2 regions of the Neopoerus faecalis genome follow, and region 2 is predicted to be linked to the other one. Evidence: a T-box and tRNA genes for the amino acid it is inferred to sense, from the RefSeq annotation. Region 2 holds a T-box; the other holds one or more tRNA genes.

Region 1 (11,235 bases), 210 kb from region 2:
TGATTGTGTGTTAGGGCACTTCGGAAATAATGGGGGGACGCTGGTTTCAGCTCGGCACGAGCAAAGAGCGTATTCCACAACCACTTTGGTTTCGGAATATGACTGTGAATTGGTATTTCATGTATGACAGAATTACAGAAAATTATATCCCCAGTTTATCAAAGAGGATTCTATTGCGCTTCTTTGCGTCATTTATAATTTTGTCATAAGATAAGATTTCGATATATGCATTCATCTTATCATTATACTTATAATACCCAAGTTTATCAGGTGTTTGTGAAAAATCGTGGAAATCCAAAATCTGCTCTAATGTGGTTGTGATGTCACACACGGCATATAAGTAGAATTTGGTGTTTTGTCCGACTCTGATTACACGTCCATCTTTATCCCTTTTTTTGTTGCTCCTCAACTGTGAAACATATTCATATAACTGATTGACAGGATTATTACTGCTATTATAGTCATCTCGCATCGGACGTTTGAGTTCAAACAAGACAATATTCTCGTATTCTCGACCGTCATTTTCTTCATCAGAAACAGCGACTGGAGAATCCAAGATCATTATGTCTGTTCGGTCTTCTTTCGGATTGTTATTAAACGGAATATCGGAGGAAATATAACTGCAATAGGCGAGCTTCTCATCCAGCAACCACAAATTATGATTGCTATAAGGAGTATCCGCAGAGGTTGTTCTCATTGGATAAATGATATTATGGAGAAAACTCTCTTTTTGAAAATGCCCATCATCATTTTGACGTATTGCAAACTCCATCAAGTCGAGGATAACCTTGCGGTGAGCAACATATTCGGCTAATGCGGCCCCATTAGCGCTATTTATTTTTTCGATTTGCAATCCAAATTTCTGTATGTACTCGTCTGAACTGATTACACCTTTATTCAGTTCATCGAGAAGCTGAGTATTTTCTTTGGCTGTTGTTCTATCGAACTCTCTTTTTATACGATGTAGTTCATCATCCAATTTATCCTCACTTAAATTAGGCTTGATTTTCGCAATTGCCTCAGGTGTGTATTTCAACAGATGACGAAACTGTGGGGCCCGATGCGTTACATAATCTGTTATTCTTCGAATTTTTTCTGTGGCAATAGGCTGAAGGTAGTCTTTAAGAAATTCATTTACTTCGACGACAACCGCTCGCATGATCTGATCCATAGTAATCATGTTTGCCATGCTATCTAATGGGCCACCGTCAGGAATGTTAAAGGAAAGCCTGTTCATATCAACGGCCTCATCGAGGTAATGCCCTCTCAAAACACCAACATACCAGAATCCACTTTTTTCGAAGATTTGTCGATCAAGATCGGTAATATACTTATCCAGTTCTTTTGTTTCTACTAAGCGGTTATGTGCACACAAATATAATTTGTTGCCGTTGATAGTGGACTCTTCGGCTTTTACATGGAGCAACTCAAAGGTTTCATCATTCAAGACAATAGTCTTGCTGTTAGCTTCAGATCGAATTTTCTCCTTAAATATATGATTTAAGTTATGAGTTTCATCAATATCCTGCAGGATGATTTGGGGACAATCATCAGAAATAAAATATACAAGACAATGCTGGATTATCCGCATAGCAATGGTAATACTGCGTTTAGGAACATTATCGGCATACGGTTTAATGTAATTGAGCAATCTGACTGTCGTTTGATTATCATTATACCCGGTGCAGTCGGTGAGGGTATCATTGATGCCAGAATTAGAAATGGAGAAATCAAAGGATCGTTTTACATATTCATCTTCCTCGGAATAGACACTCTCTATCTCAGCTTTTTCGAATGCAATCAGCCAAGAAAACCGTCCGACACCCTTGCCGCCAATTTGGGCTTTGTATGTTGAGTCCGATTCCATAAACGAAGCAATATTTGCTTCATTGAATCCAATTCCATTATCAATAATTTCGAAGGACTGAATTTGGGGCAATTCACCAGTGCCATCGAGTACAAACTGTCCATCACGAAGAATTCTGATAATTATTTGGCCTTCAAAAGATGGATCGGTGGATTTCCGCTCACCAATGGCATGAATTGCATTCACGATAGCCTCAAAAAGCGGCACAAGTGGCTGATTTTTAGGAAGATTAAAGTTTTTTACGCGACCGCGTATATTGATTGAAAACGGTCTCATATGGTAGCAACCTCCTTGCTGATAGAATTGCTTTGATTGGTTACTTGGACGAGTGTCATAGGAAAACGCCCTATGTCATTTACAGTTTCCATCATTAAAGTTTTCCAAATCGAGTGCCGTGCGGCTTTTTGGCCGCTTTACACTCGAATTATTGCTGACATAAAATAACTCCTCTTTTGGAATCAAAAAAGACCAAAAGAGGAGTTGAATACAAATATAAAAAGCAACAGCTTAAAATGATCGTATGGGGGACTCGAACCCCCGTCTACCTCTTAGTCAAGGAGGCGCTCTATCCAACTAAGCTAATACGGCTAATTGGAATATTAAAATTATAACACAGTCAAATTAATACTGCAAGAGGGAAAAATGTTTGATGGAAGGCTTTTGTGTGGGATGGACTTCTGTATATTAAAAGTGCTTCCGACAGGATTTACTACCGAAAGCGGACGGTTTTGCTGTAGAGAGTAACTCAGAAATTGCGCCGCAATAGACAAAGAATAAGAAAAACCCCTCTGAAATCGTTGATTTCAGAGGGGTTTTGGTCCGAGTAGTGCGGCTCGAACGCACGGTCTCCTGGTCCCAAACCAGGCGCGATACCAACTTCGCTATACCCGGATATTTAATTTCTGCCATTATATCACGGTGGGGGAGAAAATCAAAGATTTTTCTGTCTGTGGTCATTCCTGTGGTCAAAGCTGCTTTTGTGCCGTTTTCAGCAACCGGGAAAAACCTGCTATCGCCTGTGTCGCAAGGCTTTGCGGCGTTTCGCCCTGCCCCGTCCCGGATACCGCCACGGCACTCCCAAAGCAAGCGCGCTACCAACTGCGCTAATCCCGGCTATTCAGCGTTCAATAAAAAATTTAGCTGCACACTATTTTTATTCTACCGAAATCTGGTGGAAAGTCAAGCGAAAATTGCCGGAGATGATATTGATGATGAAGATTATGAATGCAGCAAAGGTGAACGCCGATACCACCATCGCCAAGCCAAGCTCAATGTGATTATCACTGGCACCGCTGCTAATAATTACGAGTTGAATATTATTACGCTTAAAAATGCCGACGGTAATCTCTTTCTGCGCGTCGGCGATCTGAGCCTCGTGGAGAATGAACGCTTCACGGTTTGTGAAAATGCCTTCGTCCATGTGGTTCATATTCACCTGACTCACAGGCGTTCCATCCTGAATGACCTCTCCCGTCTCAATGTCTTGGACGTGAGCGAGCCACCCGTTTTTTTATAGGCTTTCATTGCTGCTTTCGACCTCCACTTCTAAGATATTATATTTGAAGGCTATCCCGCTGCCGCGGCGCATTCGGGGGCAGCAGTCCGCCAATCTGGTCCATGAGCTCCGCCAGTTCCTGATCCCGTCCGAAGGATAGAGTTTCGTCCTGTTCACGGACGAACGACAGTGCGTGGTAGATCTGCGCAAGCTGCTCTGGCTCAAAAAGGGCGTCTTTTGGAACAAGCCCGCTGCGCACGGTGAAATCGCGTTTGGCGGCATCGTAGTCGTTCTGGAAATAATGCCCGCGATGGACGCCCTCTCGGTCGTAGTTCCACTCCCAAGTCACAAACTGGACGCCGCGCTCGGTGGGGTGGCCCGCCAGCACCGTGCCGCCAAAGTCAGCGAGGCTGCGGTAGTCGCCATCCAGTCCGCCGGCTTTGAGCCGCGGGGCGGTTTCCAGAATCGCCATGTATTCCGAAGTCATTTTGGCGGTGTCGATTACGCTTTGCAGCGCAGCCTGCGCACCGGGGGCGGCACGCTCCTGCCGGTACAGCACGCTGCCCCTGCCGGAGATGCGACAGAGACGCCCTTTTTGTTGTCGGGAAATGAAAAAGGGCGCCGCTTTTTTGGCTGGTCAAAGCCAACAAACGACGCCCAAAAATTTGTGATCTTTTTTCCGCGATGATGCCACTTTTTTCGAGAGAAAAATCTTCTCTAAAAGGGCGCTGGTGGTGAAAAACTGTCGCAATTCGGATATGCCCCAGTTCGAATCACGTCAGTCGCTCCAAAAGCGCTATAAAAATCTATGGTTCAAAAGAAGAAATCCGGGCTCAAAAAAGACCGGAAACGGTTGATGCGCCTAGCTTTACGCCAGACGCATCTATACCGGTAACTCTTTATGGAGGTGACACCCGGATTTGAACTGGCTGGGTAGTGTAAAATGCTGTATCAGCGCATCTCAAAAACCGTGTGTTTTCAGTGCTTTGCGGGTTTGTGTGTAAAATGCTGTATCACGTTATAAAATCTGTAAGGGGTAAACTAAGGGGTAGAAAACAGCGTTGCTTTTTGATGGTTCCCATGTTATCCTGTCGATAGGCGCTGCACGAACGGCAGGCGGTCAGCACTTCCCGGAAGGGAGGTGATGCCAATGGTTACATATTCAGAGCTGTTTCAGCTTTGTTTGGTACTGATTGGTTTTGCTGGTCTGATTATTCAGATTTGCAAGAGAAAATGACCGCCCCTTGCCCGAGCGGTCATTTCGCAAGAAATAGAACGTAAAGGCTGACCGCTTGTCGCAGCGCCCTTTCTGTTTTCATTATAGCAAATTCTCAAGTCCTGTCAAGCCTTGGATCATTCCGAGGCTTTTCTTATACCCGGGATTGCTTTTTTCCTCCGCAGAGCTGGCGGGCAAAGGTGGCGGCGGAGATGTACCCGCCCTTCTGCAAAGGGAAATGGTGCTGAATGGTGCGCAGATCCTTCATGCCGGTGAATTTCCGAATGTCAGCCAGTTCAGAAGCTGTCGCCCACCGGTAAAGGCGAGGATCTGTTCCAGATTGTCATAGTAAAAATCGTTGACCATGGTGGCCGCCCTCTTTTGCTTTGTCGTGATTGCTGATAAAATGTGCCGTTTTCTTGTCCTCGCGCGATGTGTTGCAGCTTCCCCTGACTGGTTATATCCTCCCACAAATGCTTTCTCATTGCCAGTGCATAAGCAATTTCTTGAAAGATTTTTGTATGATATAATCATAATTTTGCCCGTGTTTATAGGCGTTCCTTTATTGTTTTACAGCTTCATTGACACTGGTTTCCAGTGCGGCAAGGGCATCGCAAATCAAGTCAAGGGCGGGGGCATAAACGGTGTTGGTTCGTCGGCAGGCGCTTAGAGACAGGAATTTGGCGTTTTCGCCGGTGCTGTTCCGGACTGCGGCAAAATCCTCGCACATCCCCTCTAAAGTGAGCTGCAAGCTGGCTTCGATCTGTTCCAGTTTGATTTGAACTTCGTCCATTGTGATTTTTTCCATAGTAAATCCTCCATTTATCCTTGTGACTGTTAGGGAGGGGCGCTCATGCGCCCTCTCCGCTCTTGCGTACTGTTTTTGAACCCAGCTTTATAAAGGCTCCCTGTTCATCCTCGCGGATCGCCCGGAAAGCAATGCTGCCGGTATAGGCTTCACGTTCAAAGCGTATTACGGCGGCTTCGGTCCCGCGCCAGACGGTGAACACCACTGTTTCCCCACGGTGTTCCACTGTATAGGCATCGGGGTCAATGCGGGCGGCGGTGGTCATTTTGGAAAAGTCCGCGCCTGCGTAGAGTACGGAGCCGGTGAGAAAGTTAACCTCGAACATTCCTCCTCCGCACGGGACACTTTCATCATAGGCGGGGTGAAGTCGGGCAAGAGTGCCGTTCTGCCAGAGCTTGCACTGACCGGATGGCGTCCACTCCACATCCGGGAACTGCTCACGGATCAGGTCAAGGGCAATCTTCCGGGCAGCTTCATCAATGGCGGTTCTCTGCTGGATATACTCGGTTCTATTCATTGTGAAATCCTCCTTGCTTTCTTGGCGGGAGGCTGATACAATCAGGGTATCAACCTCCCTGTGGTGGTTGGTGGTTACGGCTCTCTGTGCCTTGCTTTGGACGGCGGTGGTACAGAGGGCTTTTCTATTGCATCCAGAAGGGCTATCACCCAGCTTGCTATCTGGATAGCCCCGGCAACGGCGGCGATCACTCCCATCATGCTACGGAGAAGCGGCGCACGGTGGTTTCTTTGGTGAACCGCTCCGCCACATCCGGCAGAGCCTTTTTAAGGGCGCTGGTGTCGATTCTGGCGCTGGTCACGCTCTTCCATGTGAGATTTTATACTCCCCGGCGTTCATGCTCTCAGAAGCGCCCATAGCGGCCTTGATTGCGTCCCGGATGGCATCAGCCTCTGCCTGTGCTTCATCGATCAGGGCTTGGAGCTGCCGCAGCTCCCGGCACTTGCTTTCTAATTCCTGTGAACTCATGTTCTTTACCTCCCAAGATAAAATAAAAGCGGCACCGAATATCGGCACCGCCATGTATGTAATCAGATCTATTTACTTGAGCTTGGGGAGCGGGAAACGGATTGCATTACTGACATCCTCGGCCCACTCAATCAGAGCGTTTACGCCGTCCCGTGTGATTTCGGAATTTTCTTCTAGCCTATCCAATCTGGCCTCTATTCCATCGATCTTAGATTCTACTCCGTTCAGTCTGGAATTGATTTTGCGGAGTTCTGCTTGCTGAGATTCCAGCAGTTGCAGGATCTTCTCTTCATTGGTCATCGTTTACCACCTCATGCATTCATTATACGGTGCCGATATTCGATTGTCAAGGTACGTTGGGGAACTCCGGCGGCGGTGGTCATTAGGGCTGTGGCCTCTCTGCTTCCCATTCCCTATACCGTTCCGCCCTTGTCCGTGATCTCGGTGTCAGGCTTCAACGATTGCCGGTGTCTCAACTGTTTTCGTTTGTTCCCTTGCTGTGATTATATGATACTATATGATTAACCATATATCAATAGACAAAATCTACAATATTAACCATATATTTTATACAGAATATATATAGTTAAACACATAGCTTTCTGCTATACTATCTCTTAAAAGGAGATGATATTTTGGCGGCAACAGAAGCTCAAAAAAGAGCATCAGCTAAATACCAGCGCGAAAATATTTCAAGTTTAGCTTGCAGGGTAAAGAAAGAGCAGGCTGATAAATTCAAGGAATACTGTTCCAGCAAGGGGAAAACATCTAATGCAGTTCTGCGAAATTATGTTCTTGAGTGCATAGGTGAAAAAGAAGATGCGGAATAATGCAGAAGGTCGGGATTGTACTCTATGTGCCTGCCGGGATTTCAGAGAGAATGCCCTGGTTGTTTTTTGCGTCATCCTGTGATACACTGTTTTTAGCGAGGATATCGTCAGCCATCGCCTTGGGGAATTGTACCCCGTTGGAAAGAAGCTGGTGAATGTCCTCGTTGTTTTTTGCGCAGAGAACGTTCCCATCCGATTCGCCGAGATAACTTTGGATATAGCCAAATCACTGATTACACGCTGGCCCCGGCCTTTTCTTGTTTGTGCCTGGGGGCGATCAAGCCGCTCAGGGCCGGGGCTTCTCTGTCTGGCGGCTCAGGAGACCAGAGATGGAGGCCGGATGGTGGAGGGTAGGGGGGTAGCGGAAAAACAGGGTGTGTCTCTTCCTCGTGGTATAGGACATATTCCACGCATCCCCTTGCCCCATTTCTGGACTGGGGTAGGGGAAAAAGGGGCGGGGGGTTTTGTGTGTCCGCAGCGCGAAAATTATAAAAGACTATCTATGGGCTTCACAAACGCAGACCGCTATGCTAAAATACGCAATGAGGGGATGCATACCCTTACGGAGCCGTTTCCCACATTTGCGGCAGGTGCTGGACCTGCGTCAGCATTTGTGGGGACTGCTTCGCAAACGTCTGATACATTCGGGGAAGCCGTAGGTTACGGACCTACCAAGCTGGCCCCGGATGTTATCGGACCCTCACAGACGCGGGAACCGGTTTGACCGTAAGTTGCGGGGAGGTGTCCTCCATGTTGAACGCCCGCGTTGTGAGAAATAGCTGAGATTGTGTCCCAGCGTCACCATTGGTGGCAAGGCTGGTTGGATTGGCACGGTCTTGTCAGCAGGGCTTGAATGAGTTTCCGTCGCGGTAGGTGCTGGACCTACGTCAGGGCCGGAAACTTCATTCAGGCTCCTTTTGTGAGTGCCACGCAAAGCGCCTTTAAACGGCCTTTGAACGCGCCCTTCCCATCGGAATATACAACACACACCAGAAAGTGCCCATCTTCGCTTTTACGGGCATTTATGGCCGTTCCTGACGGCTTCTCCACTTGGCATAGTAAAAGACCTCCCATTTTGGGAGGCCTTTTTTCAAATTTTATCCGCGATAGCATCCATCAGCCAGTCCTCAACACTCTCAAAGCCGCAGACCTCTACGGTTCTGCAAATCTGCTCGTAGACTGTTTGGCTGACCTCTACGGAGAGCGTCACCGTTTCTTTTACTTCGGGTTCTGTTTTCTTTCTGGGCATAGCTTATCTCCCCTTTACGGCAGTGAGTACGGTTTCCAAAAGTTTGATGGCGGCGGAGGTGCTTGCCACAGCGTCCAAATCAAGGATGACTGTTTTGCCCCGCTTTTCGTTTCCGTCCTTGTCTATCCAGTTCGGCTTGCATACGCTCAGCTTCCGGCCCTCCCGGAAATATTCGATGATGTTCTTGCCGGTGTTGACGGTAACCGGCTTCTCGGTGTCCCAAACGTTCATAGTGGCTCCTTTCATAGAAAAATCGGATAAGGGATGTATAAAAAAACGCGCGTGCGCGTTGTGATCTTGTGCGGCGGCATACAGGGAAAGCCAGTCGGTAAGCCTCATGGTAACGAGCCATGGGGCTTTATTCTTGCGGTGGAACACTGCCGGGGAACCATCCTGAAACCGTTCTGCGTCCCGTACAGCTTGCTCTATTGCCTTTGCTATGTTCAACTGCTCCACGCGCTTGCACTCAATGTGGATACCGGGTAGGCCAAACACATCAGGCACAGTCCCGTATGTCCTGTTCCCGCCCCACGAAACGGGATACCCGGCGCGGCGGAGGTGATCTGTAAGCTCCCGTTCCCCCGCCGCACCCTTGCGCTGTGACATTCTTCCGCTTGTCACCGATCTCCTGCTTTCACTCATTCATCAGGATTGCCCCGGCCTCACTCAAATCTTCGATGATCTCGCAGTTGGTCAGCCCCATAGCATGGATTTCCCTGTCTCCGCTGCTCAGCTCCACAAGAGCAAGGCAGACTACCGGGTGGGAAACATGGCCGTCGAACCCCCATAGCAAATTGGCGGGGGCGGGAATGATCTGAAGAATTTTATTTCCGTTCATAATGTTGTCCTTTCTGTTCTGACCGGCTCACAGCCGGAAATAATCGTTGAGCTTCTGTTCAAATTTGTCACGGTCTGACACATCCAGCAGGGGCGCAAAGCGATGCTGTAGACCGTCCCTCTGGCGGTAGCGATCACGCTTGCGGCGCTTTGGCTTTGTGCCTCGCAGAATGGTGCAGGCTTGTTCGAGAGTTAGCATACGATCCTCCCGGTCGCCTTGTAGAAGGTTGCATCGACATGACCGCATGGCCCGCGTCGATTCTTGTCAAGCCACAGCTCCAGCAGAGACGGTGTTCCCGCTCCGCTGCTCTCGCAGGGCGGATCGTGCAGCAGGCACACAGTATCTGCATCCTGTTCGATGGCTCCGCTCTCCCTGAGATTGGCCATGGTAGCCCGGAACTCACCGGAGCGGTCAGAGGCAGCGGCCCGGTTCAGTTGACAAAGGCACAGCACGGGGATATTCAGCCGCATAGCCAGCAACTTGAGCGCACGGCTGTTCCGGGTGGTAGATTCATAGAGCGATAGGCGTTTTTCCGGTGGTTCCAGCAGCCCCAAGTGATCGACCACCAGCAGACCCGGCTTTTCCCGGAAACACAGGGCTTCAATCTGCCGGACGTTCATCCCGGAATGGCGGTTAAATACGATGGGCAGCTTGGAAAGCTGAGACATCCCGCTTGCAAACCGCTTGTATTCTTCTTCCTCCAACGTTCCGCCGAACATGAACCGAGCCGCAGAACCGCCGCCCAGATTGCCCACCAGACGGGCGGAGCAGTCCTCAGAGGTCATCTCAAGCGAGGCATAGACAACCCTCGTCCCAGTTTTGGCGGCGTTCAGTGCGATTTGCAAGGCAAGGGCGGATTTGCCGACAGCGGGCCTTGCGCCGATGATATGTAACCCACCGTTGATGTAACCGCCGCCCAGCAGTTTGTCCAATCCGGCAAGGCCAGAGGGAACGCAGGGGGCTTTCCCCTCAGCCTGACGCTCGACCCGGTCACAGAGGGCATTCAGAGCGTCGGCAACGGTCGTTGCTTCTCCGGCCCCGCCGTCCTCTGCAAGTTCCTGGATGACCGTCCGTGCATGGCTTAATGCCTCGGCGGGGGTACGGCCAGAGGAAACCAGCTCGTTTCCCAGCACTGCCAGCTTCCGGCTCAAAAAAGCTTCCTTGACGGCGGACACATAGACGGTAAGGTTGGCGGTGGTGGGTGTAATTTCCATTGATTCCAGCAGAAGCTTGTCCGTCACCTCCGGGCAATGCTGCCCCGCTTCTGCCCGAACGGTGAGCGCGTCAAAGCTGCCGTTTTCTGCGAACTGCCGCCGCATGGCCCGGAATACCTCACGGAGCGGGACAAGTGTAAAATCATCTTCGGACAGCCCGGAAGCCTCCGGGAATAGCGTGGCATCGATCAGCAGGGAGCCGATCACGCCGTACTCATTCAAAACATTTTCCATGTGCTACCTCCGCCATGTTTCGGTTACCGGGTCAAACTGTGGAGCGGGCTGCTCAGAATTTGACTGTTTCGCATCATGTCTCCACCTATCCCAGTTCTCCGCATTTCGGCAAGCCGCTTGCCAACTTCGCATGGGGGTCTTGCCAACCATCCAACCCTTCGCCTCGTAAAAGTCGATAAAGCCTTGCGGGTCCACCGCTGAATGGCGTTCAGCCACATAGGCTTGAACCTCTGCTAACGTGGGCGGGGTGAAGCGCTTCGCGCGTGGCGGCGTAGCCGCCCCATTACTCTTCCTTCCTCTTCCCTTTTCTCTCCTGTCCTGTGTATCCGCTTTGGAAACATTTTGTATACACGGTGTATCCGAGTAACTATATCGACCGTTTTTTTCACAAGACAAATGCTGTTTTTCTTCAATGTAAATTGATGGCGCATAGCGGTCACTTTGGATGTAATTATTTACCTTCCAATCCCGGATTACGCATACGCCAGCTTCGAACGGG
Region 2 (12,893 bases):
TATTTTGCAAAATGGTCCACAAAGAGAATCTGTCCCGTGAACACAAAGGCGCACAGCAGCACGCAGAGATCGCCGGAGGAAATGGTAAAGCTCTCCGTAACGCACAGGCAGTACAAGCCCACCACCGCCAGCGCCACGCTGAGCCAGATGGTGCGGGGCACCCGCTTTTTCATAAAAAGGCCGGCAATGGGTATCAGCACAATGTAAAGCGTTGTAATAAAGCTCGCCTTGCCGGAGGTAGTGGTCTCCAAGCCCTTTTGCTGAAGATAGGTGGCAAGGCCCATGGCAACGCCGCAGCAAAGGCCTCCCAGCAGCAGGTCCTTTTTCGACCGGGTGGTGCTGACGGGCTTGCCCTGCCGCCTGCGGACTGCCCGCAGAACCACGCACAGCACCAGCAAAAAAGCAAAGGCAATGACCGCCCGGGACGCGTTGAACGCAAAGGAGGGCACGGCCCCAGCCGCCATGCTCTGCGCCACAAAGGCCGTTCCCCAGATCAGCGCCGCCAAAACGGCGTAGGAGGACTGCCGCAGGGAATTGTGCTTCATAAAACTTGCTCCCCTTCAAAAGATATGATAAAATAAAAAAAATTTGATTGTTCGATTATAGTAAAAATCGGCCCGCTCCGCAAGGGGGCTGTCCTCACTTTTCTGCGGACTGCAAAAGCCGCCGGGGATTTTCCGCCGCTTTTGTGGATTTTTACAACATTTTTGCCGCTTTTTATTGGGAGATGCGCTATGGCAAAGCTGACCCGCGATTTTTTTGACCGGGACACTCTGACGGTGGCCCCTGCTCTGCTGGGAAAATATCTGGTGCGAAGCTATGGCGGCACGCTGCTGGCGGGCCGCATCACGGAGACGGAGGCGTACATCGGTCGGTGCGACAAGGCGTGCCACGCCTACAATTACCGCCGCACCGCCCGGACGGAAACGCTGTTTATGGCCCCCGGCCACGCCTATATCTATTTCATCTACGGGATGTACCACTGCCTGAACTTCGTCACGGAGCCGGAGGGCGAGCCTGCCGCCGTTTTGCTGCGGGCGCTGGAGGGCACGGCAGGGGGTGACGTCATGCGGCGTCTGCGCTATGGGGACGCCCCCATGAACGCTTACCGCCGGAAAAACTTTCTCAACGGCCCCGGCAAGATCTGCAAAGCGCTGGACCTCACCACGGCGCAGAACCGGCTGGACCTGACGGGGGACACGCTGTTCCTCTGCGATTCCCTTGCAGACATCGGCCTTGCGGAGCCGCCCCACGAACCGGAGCGGCTTTGCACCGGGCCGCGCATCGGTGTGGACTACGCGGAGGAGGCAAAGGATTTCCCATGGCGGTTCTGGCTTGAAAAGGAGCAATGATATGTATTTATTCGATATGGACGGTACGCTGATCGACTCCAACGGCGTATGGAAGGACGTGGACCGGGAATTTTTAGCCCGCCGGGGTCTGCCCTATACCCGCGCCTACTACGAGGGCGTGGCCCACACCATTTTCCCCCTTGCCGCCAAGTTCACCAAGGAATTCTGCCATCTCCCGGAAAGCGAGGAGGCCATCATGGCGGAGTGGATGGAGCTTGCCAAGGACGCCTACGCCCATGTGACGGTAAAGCCCGGTGTTCGGGCATTTTTGAAGCAGTGCCGCATGGAAAACCGCCGGATGGCGCTGGTGACCTCCAGCGTGCCGGTGCACTGCCGCACCGCCATGGAAAAGCTGGGGCTGATGAAATATTTCGAGTCCGTCACCTTCGCGCAGGAGCTTGGCCTCGAAAAAAAGGACAAGCAGCTCTGGCTCACCGTGGCCCGGCAACTTGGTGTGGAGCCGGAAAGCTGCACGCTGTTTGATGACAGCCTTGCCGCCTGCCGGGGCGCCCGCAGCGCAAAAATGCGGGTGGTGGGCGTTTACGATGACTTTTTCGCCGGAGACGAAAAGGAAATGCGCGCCTTCTGTGATGTCTATATCACCGGCTTTGAAGAGCTCCTGTGGAGGCCGGAGGCTCGTACCGTATAAAAGTACACAAAAAATCGCGGCACCGGAGATTTCCGGCGCCGCGATTTTTGTTGCTCCCGTTTTTCAGCCAAGTTCCTTCGTGCGCTTGCAGGCCGCCTCCACGGCGGCGATGCAGGCCCCCCGGAAACCACGGTCCTCCAGTGCCGCCACACCGGCAATGGTGCTGCCGCCGGGGCTGCACACCTCGTCCTTCAAAAGCTCCGGGTGCTTGCCGGACTGGAGCACCAGCGCCGCGCTGCCGCGAAGCATCTGCGCGGCGTAGCGGATAGCCTTGCTCCGGGGCAGGCCGCACTTCACGCCTCCGTCCGCCAGCGCCTCGATAAAGAGATACGCATAGGCCGGCCCGCAGCCGGACACGGCGCTGGCCGCATCAATGAGGTGCTCCGGCAGCTCGTCCAGCTCGCCCGCCGCGCGCATCAGTCCCCGGAAGGCGTCCAGCTCCTCCCCGCTTACGCGGTCATTGGCGGCGTAGAGAATCAGTCCCTCCTCCACGGTACAGGGGGTGTTGGGCATGATGCGGATGATTTTCTTGTCCGCACCCAGAAGGTCTGCCAGTCTTTCCAGCGTGACCCCCGCCAGCATGGAGACAAGCACCGCCTCTGAGGACGCCACCGCCTCTGTCAGCCCCGCCAAAACACCGCTCACCGCCTGCGGCTTTACGCCGAGGAAAACGAACCGGCTGTTTGCCAGAATGTTTTCCGCCGTTTCCGGGCGGCAGTCCAGCCGAGCCGCCGTGCTTGCAGTGTGCTCCGGAGTGGAACAGGTCACGGCGACCCGCGCTCCGCCAACCTGCTTAACAGCGGCCACCGCCAGTGCGCCGCCCATATTGCCTGCGCCGATAAAACCGGCCTCATAGCTTGCCATGTTGCTCTCTCCTTATCTGATCTGTCCGCTGCCGCGGATAATATACTTATAGGTACTCAGCTCATCCAGCCCCATAGGGCCCCGGGCGTGGAGCTTCTGTGTGGAAATCCCCATCTCGCAGCCGAGACCGAACTCCCCTCCGTCCGTAAAGCGGGTGGAGGCGTTGACATATACCGCCGCGCTGTCCGTCCCGTTGACAAAGCGTTCCGCGTTTTCCTCGTTTTCCGTAATGATGGCCTCGCTGTGGTGGGTGGAGTGCTTCAGGATGTGGGCCACCGCCTCGTCCACGCTGTCCACCACCTTCACCGCTAAAATGTAGTCCAGAAATTCCGTGTCGAAATCCATGGGCCCCGCCGGCGTTCCGGGGATGATGGCCGCCGCCCGTTCATCCAGCCGCAGCTCCACCGGCGCAGGGCTTGACACCTGTGCAGACACCTGCACACTCCCTGTCAGAGCCGCGTGCAGCATCGGCAAAAACCGTTCCGCCACGGCACTGTGCACCAGACACACCTCCTCAGCGTTGCACACGGAGGGGCGGCTGGTCTTGGCATTGACAATGATCTTCAAGGCCATGTCCAAATCGGCGTATTCGTCCACATATACATGGCAGATACCGGTACCGGTCTGGATGCAGGGCACCGTGGCGTGCTCCACGCAGGCCCGAATCAGCCCCGCGCCGCCACGGGGAATCAGCAGATCCACCAGACCGTCCGCTGTCATGAGGACGTTGGCACTTTCATGGCTGGTGTCCTCTAAAATATTCACGATATCCGGGTTCGCACCAGCCTGCCGGATGCCCCGCTTCAGGGCCGCCACAATGGCCGTGGAGGTTCGGATGGCCTCCCGCCCACTGCGGAGCACGCAGACATTGCCGCTTTTGACGCACAGCGCCGCCGCATCGGAGGTCACGTTGGGGCGGCTCTCGTAAATAATGGCCACCAGCCCCAGCGGCACCTGCTTTTTGTAAATGGTCATGCCGTTGGCATGGTGAAATTCCGACAGGATGCGCCCCACATGGTCCGGCAGCGCGGCTGCCGCCCGGATGCCCGCCGCCATGGCGGCAATGCGGCCCTCGTCCAGCCGCAGACGGTCCAGCATCACATCGGAAATATGTCCCCGGGCGTCCGCCATGTCCGCCCGATTCTGCTCTAAGATCGCAGCGCTGTCCGCCTCAAGGCACGCCGCCATTTCGGTGAGGATTCGGTTCCGGGCGTCTGTGTCCGTATCCCGGAGGCTTCCCCACGCCGCCTTTGTTTTTTCAATCAGCTCCAGCGTTGTCATGTATTTGCCCTCCCTGTCAAAAAGCGGGTGCCTACCGGCTTACCCGCCGCAATATCGTACAGCAGCTCCGGGGCCTGCCCGTTGGCGATGACCATTTCACAGCCCGCCGCCGTGGCAATCTGCGCCGCGTGGAGCTTGGTGGCCATGCCGCCGGTCCCCAGCGCGGAGCCGGCCCCGCCGCCAAGGCGCAGAATATCCTCCGTCAGCTCCGGCACCACGGAAATGAGCTTGGCGTCCGGGTTTTTATGGGGGTCGCTGTCATACAGTCCGTCAATGTCCGACAGCAGAATCAGCAGCTCCGCCCGGACAGTGGCCGCCACCGTGGCGGAGAGGGTGTCGTTGTCCCCGATGACGATTTCATCCGTGGAGATGGTATCGTTTTCATTGATGACCGGCAGCGCCCCCAAATCCAGCAGCCGTTCCAGTGTATTATGGAAATTTTCCTTGCGGACACCGCCCTCGGCGATGTCCGGCGCGGTGATGAGCAACTGGGCCACCGTATGATTGTATTCGGTGAACAGCTTGTCATAGAAATACATCAGCTCGCACTGGCCGATGGCAGCCGCCGCCTGCTTCGTAGGCATATCCGCCGGACGCCCCGGCAGGTTCAGCTTGCCGACGCCCATGGCAATAGCGCCGGAGGAAACTAAAATCACCTCATGGCCCGCGTTTTTCAGATCGCTTAAAACCTTGCACAGCCGCTCCATCCGCTGAATGTTCTGCCGCCCCGTGGGGTGGGCCAGCGTGGAGGTGCCGACCTTGACTACGATTCGCATTGCATTTTCCTCTTTTCGTATTTGGCGCGGCTCAGTGTCCGCCGCCGCGCAGCATCTCCAGCGCGTGGCCCAGCGTGTCCAGCACCGCCGCTAAATTTTCCCTTGCCGCCTTTTCCGACCCCGGCAGATTGATGATGAGGCAGCTCCCCCGCGTCCCCGCCGCGGCCCGGGACAGCATGGCCCGGGGCGTGATGGCAAGGCTTGCATACAGCATGGTCTGCGGGATGGCCGGAATTTCCCGGTGCACCACCGCCCGGGTGGCCTCCGGGGTCACATCCCGGGACGAAAGGCCGGTGCCGCCGGTGGTAAGCACCAAATCGCATCCCAGCTCATCGGCGCAGCGGCACAGCTCCCGGCTGATGGTCAGCTTATCGTCCGGCACAACAGCCGTGTGGAGAACCCGATACCCGGCCCCCTCCAGCATGGCCCGCACCGCAGGGCCGCTGGTGTCCGTCCGTGTCCCGGCGCTGCACCCGTCGCTGACGGTGATAACTGCCGCCTGATATTCCATTCCGGCACCTCCCTTTTGATTTGGTTTGATTTTATACCCCGGACATTCATCCGTCAAGGGCGGAAAAATCCCCCGGACGCCAAAAGCGCCGGGGGATTTGATTGCCTTTTCGGGAATTATGCCATGGCCTTGGCAGATTCCTCCAGCTTGGCAATGAGCTCCTTGTACTTAGTGACCTTCTCCCGCTCCGCGTTTACCACGTTTTCGGGGGCGTGGGCCACAAACTTCTCGTTGGAGAGCTTGCCCTCGGTGATACGCAGGCCGTTTTTCGCCTTTTCAAGCTCCTTGGCAATGCGCTCCCGCTCCGCCGCAAGGTCCACCAGCTCGCTGAGGGGCAGGTAGGCGGTGGCGTCATGGGTCACCACGCTGACAAGGCCGGTCACATCCGCCGGCGCGGACTCCGGGAACGCCACCTCGCTGGCATAGGCAAGGCGCTGGATAAAATGGAGGCCCTGCCGGTACGCCTCCGGCTGGCCGGTGACGATTCGCAGCTCCGCCTTCTTGGAGGGGGGCACGTTCATCTCGGCCCGACGGGCGCGAATAGCCCGGATGAGGTCCATGACGGCCTCCATGGCGTTTTCCTCTGCCGGGAAATTCAGGGCCTCAGTATACTCCGGCCACTGGGCCATCATCAGAATGTCAGAGGCACCGTCACACTTGGGAAGCGCCTGATAGATCTCCTCCGTGATGAAGGGCATGAAGGGGTGCAGCAGCTTCAAAAGCGTCACCAGCACATAGCACAGCACATTCTGCGCTGTGAGCTTGGCGGCCTCGTCCGTGCCGTTCAGGCGGGTCTTGGTCAGCTCGATATACCAGTCGCAGTAGGTGTCCCAGATGAAGTCATAGACCTTGGCGGAGGCCACGCCGATCTCATAGCTGTCCAGATTCTCGGTGACCTCCTTCACAAGCCGGTTCAGCTTGCTGAGGACCCACTTGTCCTCCCGCTCCAGCTTGTCGGCATCGGGCAGGGCGTAATGGTCGATGGTCAGGTTCATCATCACGAAGCGGCTGGCGTTCCAGATCTTATTGGCAAAGTTCCGCATGGCCTCGCACTTTTCGGTGTAGAACCGGGTATCGTTGCCGGGGGAGTTGCCGGTGATGAGGTTGAATCGCAGAGCGTCCGCGCCGTATTTCTCCGCCATTTCCAGGGGGTCGATGCCGTTGCCGAGGGACTTGGACATCTTGCGGCCCTTATCATCCCGGACAAGGCCGTGAATCAAAACGGTGTGGAAGGGAATTTTCTTCATCTGCTCGCAGCCGGAGAAGATCATCCGGGCCACCCAGAAGAAGATGATGTCATAGCCCGTCACCATGACGGAGGTGGGGTACCAGTAGTTCAGGTCAGCGGTCTGCTCCGGCCAGCCCAGCGTGGAGAAAGGCCACAGGGCGGAGGAGAACCACGTATCCAGCACATCCTCCTCACGGGTCAGATGGGTGCTGCCGCACTTTTCACAGACCGTGGGGTCCTCCCGCTTCACGTTGATGTGGCCGCAGTCATCGCAGGTCCACGCGGGAATCTGGTGGCCCCACCAGAGCTGGCGGGAAATGCACCAGTCATGGCAGTTTTCCATCCAGTTGGTGTAGGTCTTGGAGAAGCGCTCGGGGACAAACTTTACCTCGCCCTCGTTCACCACCCGCAGGGCCTCCTTGGCCAAAGGCTCCATCTTCACGAACCACTGGGCGGAGATCAGAGGCTCCACATCGTTATGGCAGCGGTAGCAGGTGCCCACGTTATGGTTGTAAGGCTCTACCTTCACCAGATAGCCCTGCTCCTCCAGATCCTTCACGATGGCCTTGCGGCACTCGTAACGGTCCATACCATTGTAGGGGCCGCCGTTTTCGTTGATTCTACCATCGTCGGCAATGACCCGGATGACCTCCAGATTGTGCCGCAGGCCCACCTCAAAGTCATTGGGGTCATGGGCAGGGGTCATCTTCACGGCGCCGGTGCCAAAGCCGATCTCGCAGTATTCATCGCCCACAATGGGAATCTCCCGGTTCATGATGGGCAGAATGCACTTTTTGCCGATGAGGTGCTTGAACTTCTCGTCATTGGGGTTCACAGCCACGCCGGTATCGCCCATCATGGTCTCGGGACGGGTAGTAGCCACCACAATGTCGCCGGAGCCGTCTGCCAAAGGATAGCGGATATACCACAGGTGGCCGGGCTTGTCCACATACTCCACCTCGGCGTCAGAGAGAGCCGTGACGCAATGGGGGCACCAGTTGATGATGCGGCTGCCCTTATAGATGAGACCCTTGTCATAGAGCTCGCAGAACGTCTCCCGCACGGCCTTGGAGCAGCCCTCGTCCATAGTAAAGCGGGCGCGGCTCCAGTCGCAGGATACGCCCATCTTCTTCTGCTGCTGGACGATGCGGTTGCCGTATTCCTCCTTCCACTTCCAGACCCGCTCCAGGAACTTCTCCCGGCCCAGGTCATAGCGGGTCTTGCCCTCCTTGACGCGCAGCTCTTCTTCCACCTTGATCTGGGTGGCGATGCCGGCGTGGTCGGTGCCGGGGAGCCACAGCGCGGCGTAGCCCTGCATCCGCTTGAAGCGGGTCAGGATATCCTGTAAGGTGCAGTCCAGCGCGTGACCCATGTGAAGCTGGCCGGTGACGTTGGGGGGCGGCATGACGATGGAGAAGGGCTTCTTCTCCGGGTCCTCCACGCCCTTGAAGCAGTCATGGTCCTCCCACATCTGATAAATGCGGGACTCCACCTGCTGGGGCTCATACACCTTCGGCAGTTCTTTGTTCATGTTGATTCTCCTTTATTTCACGGTATTTCCGACTTTCAAATAAAAAAGCCCTGAGCCAAAAAGGCTCAGGGCGAACAAACAGTCCGTGGTACCACCTGAATTTCACGCATTTCCGCGTGACACTCGACCTTTTAACGGGATGTCTCCGTCCGGGCTTACTCTCCTGTTCGGTCCGGCCGCTCCGCGGCGACTTCACTGCCGGTTCAGGGGGGCTTGCACCCAACCGCCCTCTCTCTTGACTGTCCCTGGCCGCTACTGCTCCGCATCCTTGCGTTTGATTGTCGGCATTATACCACCGAACCAGGGCAAAGTCAATATCAAGGCTCAGGACAGCCGCAGAATTTCCTTCTTCAGCCGCTGGATAATGCGCTTTTCCAGCCGGGAAATGTAGCTCTGGGAAATTCCCATCTGGTCGGCCACCTCCTTCTGCGTCTGCTCCCGCCGCCCGCCGAGGCCGAAGCGCAGCGTGATGATCTCCCGCTCCCGGGGAGTGAGGGTGTCCAGCGCCGCCGCCAGCAGGCTCAGATCCACATCGTCCTCAATGGGACGCATCACGGTGTCCGCCTCCGTCCCCAGCACATCGGAGAGCAGCAGCTCGTTTCCGTCATAGTCCGTGTTCAGCGGCTCGTCAAAGGAGACCTCCGCCCTGCGGCCCGCGTTCTTCCGAAGATACATCAGAATTTCATTTTCAATGCACCGGGAGGCGTAGGTAGCCAGCTTGATATTCTTATCCGTGCGGTAGGTACCTACCGCCTTGATGAGCCCGATGGTACCGATGGAAATGAGGTCCTCGATATTCACGCCGGTATTTTCAAACCGGCGGGCGATGTACACCACCAGCCGCAGATTATGTTCAATGACCTCCTGCCGGGCGTCCTCGTCGCTCAGCCGCGCCAGCAGCTCCGCCTCCCGCTCCCGGGTCAGGGGCGGGGGCAGCGTATCGCTGCCGCCGATATAGTGGACGTCCTGTTTCGGCAGCAGACCCAGACGGTCCAGCAGTCTCCGAAGCCACATGAGCATGGCGTTTTCTCCCTTCTCCACCCCATAGGGCGGTATATCCGTCCCCCAGCTCCGCGTCCGTCAGGGCGATTCGCACGCCGGGGCGGCGCTGTCCGTCAATGTCCGCCCAGTCGCACTGCACGGTGAGCAGCAGGCCCCCGCCCGCCGCTGTCCGCACCGGCAGAAGCTGCGGGCAAAGCGCCGGTTCCAGCCGCCGCAGCAGCGGCAGCGCCTCTGCTGCCGGGAGCCGCTCCAGCTCTCTTGGAAGCTGGGGAAGGCAGCGCCGCTCCACCGTCAGAATCGGGGTGCCGGTGCTGTCCCGCAGGCCGCTGCCGGTATCCCGCAGCGCCGTGAAGGACGCGGTCTTTCCCAAAAGCATCACCGTGACCGCCAGCCGTTCACCCCGGAGGCCGTGGGACGCCGCCGCCCGGAACAGCACCGTCAGCACAAGGTACACCCCCGCCGCCGACACCAGCAGCGTTCTGCTGTCCACATTCGTATAGAACACACCCCGGGCATTGGGGATGTTCTGTCCTGCCAGCAGTCCCAGCGCCAGAACGCTTCCCGCCAGCGCGCAGGCGATGGCGAAGGTCAACAGTGTCAGCCGCCAGAAATGCCGCTCCCCGCCGAAGGCCGCCAGTGCCAGCAGTACCCCCGCCGCCGCCTTCACCGGCGCGGCGGTCAAAAATGCACCTCCCGGTAAAAACACAGCGGCGGCATACGCACCGCCTAAAAGCCCACAGAGAATGTATCGTCCCCGCCGGAGCGTCAGCCCCGCCAGCCGGGCGGCAGAGAGGACCAGCAGATAGTCAAGCAGCGCGTTGAACAAAAATACGCTGTCCAAATACACCACCGTCATGCCGCTCCCCCCTCTCTCATGGTCATTATAGCCCGCCTCCGCCGGGAAATACGTCGCAAAAGGAAACGGCGGACAGCAAAAGCTGTCCGCCGTGAGACTGTCGATAAAGTGGTAAATCCTCCGCAACGGTAAGGAAGGGTGTGCGCGGGAAACCCAAGAAGGGTGTCCTGCGCCATTGAAATCCTTAGTTTTCAGAACTTTTATGAAGTTCTGAAAACTTGTTCAGCGGGGAGAAAAGACTTTTTCGACACGCTGACGGCGGACAGCAAAAGCTGTCCGCCGTAGTTAGTTCTTTATTCAGTTATTCCGCCCGTGCGGCCTCGGTAATGAGCCGGATGCAGAGGTCATAGCCCAGCGTGCCGCTGTCCAGCACAAGGTCATAGTTCCGGCTGTCACCCCACTTTTTGCCGGTGTAGTGGGCGTAATAGGTGTGGCGGCTCTCGTCCCGCCGTGCGATGATTTTCTGAATTTCCGCCGGGTCGGTGCAGCCGGTGAGCTCCCGCACCCGCGCTGCCCGGTGGGCCGCGTCCGCCCGGATGAACACATTCATGCTTTTGATGTCCGCTTTCCGCAGAATCTCATCGGCGCAACGGCCTAAAATCACGCACGGCCCCTCCTTGGCAAGATGCAAAATTACCGTGCTCTGCACCTCATGGATGGCGTCCTGCGTATCGGAAAACGAGGCGTCAGAAACAGAGCAGAGACTCTTGAGGAAAAAGCCCGTCCGGGTCACATCCTCCTCATCGTGCTCCACCATGTCCAGATCATAGCCGCTGGCCTTCACCGTCTGTTTGACGATATCCCGGTCATAGAAGGGGATTCCCAGTTCCTCCGCTACACGCCGGCCGATGGAGTGTCCGCCCGCGCCGTATTCCCGGCTGATGGTAATGATTCTGTTCATGGTACACGCTCCTTATCTCCGCCGAGGTCCGGCGGCTTTTCTACGGTCATTTTAGCATACTTCAGCAAGAGAAGCAACGGTATTTCGTCGAGCTATTTACTACCCTCTTATAGCAGCAGTGCGCTCAGGCCGGTGGCGGCCAGGCCGAAAATCAGCACGCCCACTAAGATCAGGGCAATGATGCGGGTCTTTTTCGGGGTCATTTCGCAGTTCCTCCTTCGCCGCGCTCCGCGGCCGGTATGATTTTTTTAATGCTTTTCTCCACGCGGGACCGCGGCAGCATCAGCTCGTGGCCGCAGCCGAGGCACCTCAGCTTAATATCCATTCCCACCCGGGTCAGCTCCCATTGCTTCGAGCCGCAAGGGTGAGTCTTTTTCAGCTCCACAATGTCCTTAATATGCAGATCCATACGATTCCTCCTGTCACAGTGCCTGCAAAGCTGCATAGGCTAAAGCATCAAATGGTAAAGGATGATTTACTATGCCGGAAAACAAGCTCTATCCTCCCGAGGGGCTGTCAGCCCCCGTTCCTCTCACGCTGTCCGCCCTTCGGGACGCTCAAAGCAGCGGCGCTGTTTTAGAGGCCGCGGCGCTGCGGTGCGACGCGGCGCTGTGCCTCCACTTCCAATTTGGGAGCGTCACTGCCCGGATGCCCCGGGAGGAAGTCACCGCCCCATGGATCACCGGCGCGGGGAGGGATATTGCCGTGCTCTCCCGTGTGGGAAAGCCGGTGTGTTTCACCGTGACGGACCTCTCCGCCGACGCCAAGGGCGCGCCGGTGGCGCTGCTGTCCCGCAAGCAGGCGCAGGAGGACGCCATCACGGCACTTGAGGCACTGCTGCGCCCCGGCTCCGTTGTCACCGGCCGAATTGTTGGCATGGAGCCCTTCGGCGCCTTTGTGGACATTGGCCGGGGCATTGTGGCGCTGCTGCCTACGGCGTACATCTCCGCCGCCCGCATCCGCCATCCCCGGGAGCGGTTCCAGATAGGGCAGAAAATCCTCGCCGTGGTCAAGAGCCTTGACCGCGCGTCCCACCGAATCACCCTGACCCACCGGGAGCTGCTGGGGACATGGCTGGAAAACGCCAGTCTGTTTGCGCCGGGGGACACCGTGCAGGGCATCGTCCGCGGCATACAGGACTACGGTGCCTTTATTGAGCTGACTCCCAACCTCTCCGGCCTGACGGACCGGCGGGACGATCTTCACGAGGGGGACGCGGTCTCGGTGAACATTCGCTCCCTCCGCCCGGAACGGATGAAGGTAAAGCTGCAGGTCATCGAGCGGCTGCCGCCCCTTCCGGTGCCGGAGCCGCTGCGGTACTGGATCACCGACGGCGTGCTGGAGCGCTGGGTCTATTCCCCGGCAAATTTTGAGGGGGAGGCCGCAGAGACCGTGTTTACCCAGGTCCCTTGATTTTGTCCCAGTATGCTTTGGCGGCCTGTTCGTTCTTGTTGTCGCCGTAGTCATAATAATGGGCGTTTTTGATGGCGTCGGGCAGGTATTGCTGCCGCACCCAATGGTGGCCATAGTTATGGGGGTACCTATACCCCTGCTCCCGCTCCAGACCGGCGGAGTCGGCGTGGACGTTCTGCAATTCCCGGGGCACATCGCCGCTGCGGCCAGCCCTGACGTCCGCCCACGCCGCCATAATACCGGCGGAAACGCTGTTGGATTTCGGCGCGGTGGCAATGAGCACCGCCGCCTGCGCCAAGGGGAGCTGCGCCTCCGGCAGTCCCAACTGCATGGCCGTATCCACACAGGACTTCACAATGGAAATGGCCTGCGGGTAGGCCAGTCCCACATCCTCGCTGGCGGCGCACAGCAGCCGCCGGCAGGGGGTGATGAGGTCCCCGGCCTCTAAAAAACGGGATAGATAGTGCAGCGCCGCGTCCGGGTCGCTGCCCCGGAGGGACTTGTGGAGGGCGGAGGCGGCGTCATACAT

Evidence for each region. A T-box is a leader RNA that pairs with one kind of tRNA and senses whether it is charged. The one in region 2 lies ahead of PY311_RS03805 (valine--tRNA ligase), so its partner is inferred to be a tRNA-Val.
Region 1: it encodes a tRNA-Val, which carries the amino acid that the T-box ahead of PY311_RS03805 (valine--tRNA ligase) is inferred to sense. The anticodon was not compared.

The regions. Positions count from the first base shown of each region.
Region 1 covers NZ_JARFXX010000002.1:54,285-65,519, forward strand. The annotation lists gene PY311_RS02545 (ATP-binding protein) at 143-2,143, opposite strand; tRNA gene PY311_RS02550 (tRNA-Val) at 2,382-2,455, opposite strand; tRNA gene PY311_RS02555 (tRNA-Pro) at 2,683-2,758, opposite strand; gene PY311_RS02560 (hypothetical protein) at 2,817-3,383, shown strand; gene PY311_RS02565 (hypothetical protein) at 3,421-3,921, opposite strand; gene PY311_RS02570 (hypothetical protein) at 5,141-5,386, opposite strand; gene PY311_RS02575 (hypothetical protein) at 5,430-5,903, opposite strand; gene PY311_RS02580 (hypothetical protein) at 6,201-6,371, opposite strand; gene PY311_RS02585 (hypothetical protein) at 6,444-6,671, opposite strand; gene PY311_RS02590 (RepB family protein) at 7,007-7,201, shown strand; gene PY311_RS02595 (hypothetical protein) at 8,292-8,450, opposite strand; gene PY311_RS02600 (hypothetical protein) at 8,454-8,681, opposite strand; partial or broken gene PY311_RS12770 (hypothetical protein) at 8,802-9,092, opposite strand; gene PY311_RS02610 (hypothetical protein) at 9,085-9,288, opposite strand; gene PY311_RS02615 (hypothetical protein) at 9,316-9,486, opposite strand; gene PY311_RS02620 (replicative DNA helicase) at 9,480-10,736, opposite strand; gene PY311_RS02625 (replisome organizer) at 10,740-11,235, opposite strand, start outside.
Region 2 covers NZ_JARFXX010000002.1:266,573-279,465, reverse strand. The annotation lists gene PY311_RS03840 (DMT family transporter) at 1-545, opposite strand, end outside; gene PY311_RS03835 (DNA-3-methyladenine glycosylase) at 735-1,352, shown strand; gene PY311_RS03830 (HAD family hydrolase) at 1,354-2,001, shown strand; gene proC (pyrroline-5-carboxylate reductase) at 2,065-2,865, opposite strand; gene PY311_RS03820 (glutamate-5-semialdehyde dehydrogenase) at 2,878-4,146, opposite strand; gene proB (glutamate 5-kinase) at 4,143-4,922, opposite strand; gene PY311_RS03810 (MogA/MoaB family molybdenum cofactor biosynthesis protein) at 4,954-5,433, opposite strand; gene PY311_RS03805 (valine--tRNA ligase) at 5,550-8,192, opposite strand; T-box leader at 8,256-8,470, opposite strand; gene sigE (RNA polymerase sporulation sigma factor SigE) at 8,517-9,212, opposite strand; partial or broken gene PY311_RS03795 (sigma-E processing peptidase SpoIIGA) at 9,334-10,050, opposite strand; gene PY311_RS03790 (cytidylate kinase-like family protein) at 10,352-10,951, opposite strand; gene PY311_RS03785 (DUF951 domain-containing protein) at 11,151-11,360, opposite strand; gene PY311_RS03780 (S1 RNA-binding domain-containing protein) at 11,432-12,364, shown strand; gene PY311_RS03775 (replication-associated recombination protein A) at 12,348-12,893, opposite strand, start outside.